Regions from separate parts of the Ruminococcus sp. RTP21359st1_H3_RTP21359_211015 genome, predicted to be linked through region 2. Evidence: predicted binding sites of a transcription regulator. Region 2 holds the regulator's gene; the other holds the start of a gene.

Evidence for each region. Region 2 encodes HrcA, which represses chaperone genes, less so after heat shock. Its sites were predicted from a motif close to TGTTAGCACTCNNNNNNNNNGAGTGCTAACA; they were not measured.
Region 1: a site for HrcA is predicted at 1,135-1,165, ahead of groES (co-chaperone GroES). Genes of this name have one in related genera too.

Annotation. Positions count from the first base shown of each region.
Region 1 covers NZ_JBDGDD010000006.1:86,200-88,408, reverse strand. The annotation lists gene groL (chaperonin GroEL) at 1-727, opposite strand, end outside; gene groES (co-chaperone GroES) at 771-1,043, opposite strand; gene xylA (xylose isomerase) at 2,141-2,209, shown strand, end outside.
Region 2 covers NZ_JBDGDD010000001.1:61,886-64,094, reverse strand. The annotation lists gene AB5Z01_RS00285 (hypothetical protein) at 1-513, shown strand, start outside; gene hrcA (heat-inducible transcriptional repressor HrcA) at 765-1,793, shown strand; gene grpE (nucleotide exchange factor GrpE) at 1,816-2,209, shown strand, end outside.

The DNA of each region.
Region 1 (2,209 bases), on a different contig from region 2:
TGCCAGCCTTTACGATCTGCTCGAGAAGTGGAAGAATTTCCTGAATGTTAGAGATCTTCTTATCTGTGATAAGAATGTAAGCGTCATCAAGGACAGCCTCCATTTTATCTGTATCTGTTACCATATAAGGTGCGATATATCCTCTGTCGAACTGCATACCTTCAACGACTTCGCTGTAAGTTTCAGCAGTCTTTGACTCTTCAAGAGTGATAACGCCGTCAGCAGTTACCTTTTCCATAGCCTCAGCGATAAGCTTACCGATGTTCTCATCAGCGGCAGAAACAGCACCTACTCTAGCTATCTCCTCAGAGCCTTCTATCTTCTTTGAGTTAGCGACGATAGTTTCAACAGCAGTATCCACAGCCTGATCCATACCTTTCTTAAGTACCATTGGATTAGCACCTGCTGCGATATTCTTCATACCCTCTCTAACAAGAGCCTGAGCAAGCAATGTAGCTGTTGTTGTACCGTCACCGGCAGCGTCGTTAGTCTTAGTAGCGACTTCCTTTACAAGCTGTGCGCCCATGTTCTCAAATGGGTCGTCAAGCTCGATCTCCTTAGCTATAGTAACACCGTCGTTTGTAATAAGAGGAGCACCGTACTTCTTATCAAGAACTACATTTCTGCCCTTAGGTCCCAGTGTTATCTTAACAGTGTTTGCGAGCTTGTCGATACCGCTCTGCAAAGCTTTTCTTGCGTCTTCGCCAAAAATTATATCCTTAGCCATTGTAAATTACCTCCGTTTATATACTATTTAAAATGCAGTGAAATTAGTCAACAACTGCGAGAATGTCGTCCATTTTAACGATAATGAACTCTTCACCGTCCAGCTTAACATTAGTACCGCTGTACTTAGAGATAAGCACCTTGTCGCCCTTATTAACACCCATAGTAACGTCCTTTTTACCAGGGCCTACAGCTATTACCTCTGCGACCTCAGGCTTTTCCTTAGCTGAGCCTGTGAGAATGATACCACTCTTTGTGGTTTCCTCAGCCTCTGTCATCTTAACTACAACTCTGTCCTGCAATGGTTTGATCGCCATGATAAGTTCCTCCTTTTATGATACCTTTTAATATGCTAAATTAGGATCCTTCGTGGTCGCACCTATGTTTTCAGCACTCTCACGATCGGATTGTTAGCACTCAGTCTTTCTGAGTGCTAATTATATTTTAGCACCTTTTTCGCAAAATTCAAGTCATTTAAGGTCATTTATGTGATTTTTGTAGGGTTGCACAATATCTATCAAGCTAAAAATTGATTTCAGAAGCATATTGTACAATTTATTGTGGGGTATTGCAGGTCTGAAATCAGATTTTCGAGTGGGAATAAATGTATTCAATGGAGGTATACGTATCAACAGTATCCATAATTGTAGGGGACGACGCCCTCGGCGTCCCGATAATCCTCACCCATTGAATTAACGGAGATTATCACAACAATGTCATCCCGAGAATAATTTGGCATCAATGATACAACAATTATGCGTTATTCCTCCGAACGGGACGCCCATTTCTGTGAAACAGAAATTGCGTCGCTCCCCTACAGGTGCGGTGGGCAAGTTTTTCGGTTGCCAAACCGTGTTGTAATTGTGGGCTTGTTCCTTCGACGGGCGAACGGTGTTCGCCCCTACAGTTTTGTTGCCGTAATTTTGTGGTTTTGTACGATTTTTATTCAATTTTCAAGCTTCAAACAAGGTGCAGGAAGTGCTTTTCTGTGCGATCAGAACCTCTCATCGTGTTCACCTAACTCACGTTGACAAAATGTTTCCTCATACACTGCTACCTTGCAGGATATTCGATTTGGGATAATACCCTTATACTTATCCCGAAAAAGGGGTGCTTTGTTGCATAAAAAATGCAACAATTGCAGAAATGTTGCCAAATTAAAAAATAAATCATTTGTTTGCACAAGTTTAGTTGTCAAAATTTGTGCAGTTATTACACAAAATTATTACAGAAATATTGATGAAAATACGAGAAAAAATAGTGTGTCTATGCAGTTATCCCACAATTTTAATATATATCAATATATGCAATTTTGATAAAAAACAGTTGACAAACGGGTGCGATTTGGTGTATTATTGTATTGTAATCGTTTAATCGTTAAGATCAAACAATAATATATTCGGAGGTCAAAATTATGGCAGAGTATTTTAAGGATATTCCAAAGATCAAGTATGAGGGCGTAAACTCAACTAATCCCCTCTCT
Region 2 (2,209 bases):
CAGATGAAAGACAAGTATGAGGGCAACTATCTTGCTAACCTTACAGGTCAGATGTCAAACAACGGCACAAAGTATACTATCTGCATAAAGGACGGCAAGGCTTATCAGGCACTCACAGTTCAGGGCATGAAGTCATACACAGTTTGCCCTGGCGACGGAAAGCTTTACAACGTTTCAGAAGGCACGACCACCTACAGTATCGAGGACTTTGACGAAAACGAGTTGAAGGCAGCCGACATACTTTTCGGAGCGACACTCGATTTCGACCACGCATATATTGACACAACAACAAACGTTGTTCACGAGTATTATAACCTCGACAGCAGTGTTTCAGGCGGTGAGGGTCAGATAGTTTACGGCTTTGACGGCGCTACATATGACCTTAAGCAGGTAGTTCTGCTCCCAGAGGGTGCTGACGAATCAAGTGCAGTTTACTTCACTGTAGATTCCATGGGCGAAGCAGACGACAGCCTGCTTGCTGTTCCTGATCTTTCTGCTTATACAAAAGAATAATTTTATCTGATCTTTTTCCAACATCGGGCGGACAGACCACTGCGGTCTGCCCGTTTTTTTGCATTTTCAGCAAAGCGTTGTGCAATATGACGGAAAAGAAATTCAAATATTTTTAAAATTTGTGAGAAAAATAGTCTTAAACCCCTTGACAAAATCGTCAAAAGGGTATAAACTATACTTAGCACTCGAGAAGAAAGAGTGCTAACACTTAAATGCAATAAGTGCTAACAAGAAGAACGGGTGGTGAGCAAATGGACGACCGCAAGCTGAAAATACTTTCAGCGGTAGTCAATGAATATATCGTAACAGGCGAGCCTGTAGGCTCAAAGGCGATAATGGCTCACGTCAAAGCGTCCTCAGCGACCATAAGAAATGAAATGGCAGAGCTTGAGAAGCAAGGCTATCTCGAACAGCCACACACCTCCGCAGGCAGAATACCAACATATAAGGGCTACAGGCTTTATGTTGACCAGCTCATGGAGCAAAACCAGCTTACAGCAAATGAAAAGAAGATGCTGGATTCAATGATACCGCAGGAATATGTCACAGAGGAAGACCTTGTGAACAAGGCTTCAATGGCATTGGCGGATCTTACGAAATGTGCGGCGGTGGTCGCAAACGCAACGCCAAAGTTCTCGCTTATCTCAAAGGTAGAGGTAATACCTACAGGAAAGAGAATGTACGTTATTTTGATGATAACGTCCAACGGCTCTATTAAGAATAAGGTTTGCCGATTGGAGTTCGACCTCAGTCAGGATCAGCTTGAGTTTTTTGATAACTTCGTAAAGGAAAATCTCAACGGTGTGCCTATCGACAGTCTTTCGGACGCTTATCTTGAAAAGCTCACAGAAGCAATGGGAACGTACATGATGACCCTTTCACCGCTTGTTTCCGAGATCATGAAGATGACAAAGGAAATGAGCAGCGTGTCTATCAAAGGTCAGAGTAATCTTCTCACCTGCAAGGACTTCAACCAGAATGAGATAATAAGCTTTCTCGATAATCAGAAGGAGCTTAAAGGATTTATTGACGAAACGTTCTCAGGGCTTCACGTTATGTTCTCCCCTGAGCGTGACGGGTTTGTTATCCACAACTCCTCTATTATAACAGCTCCGTTCTCAAAGGACGGCAAAACAGCAGGTGCGCTGGGGCTTATAGGTCCTATGAGACTCGACTATGCGAAGTTTATCCCATATCTCGAGTATTTCACAGGAAAGATATCGGAAATGATATCCGAAAAGCCACAAGAGCAAAACAAAGAAGATGACGAAAACGAATAAAAAGAAAGGCAGGCGGCGTAAATTGAGTAAGGAAACTGAAAAGGACACCGAGCTTGAAAAAGAGGAAAACACCTCTGCTGAAAGCGAAGAAGTAAAAGAAGCGGCGGATACCGCAGAAAATGCCACTGAGGATACAGAGAAAAAGGCGGAGGAGAGCGAAACAGAAAAGCTGAAAAAAGAGCTTGCCGAAGCAAATGACAAGTATCTCAGACTTATGGCTGAATATGATAACTTCAGAAAAAGAAGCGCAAAGGAAAGACTGGAGCTTACAGACACAGCAAAGGGAAATGTGATAAACGGCTTCCTGCCGGTGTTTGACAACTTTGAAAGAGCGTTAGGCACAGAAACTCAGGACGCAGTTTATAAACAGGGTGTTGAAATGATCTTCAATCAGTTCAGCGACGCTCTGAAAAAGC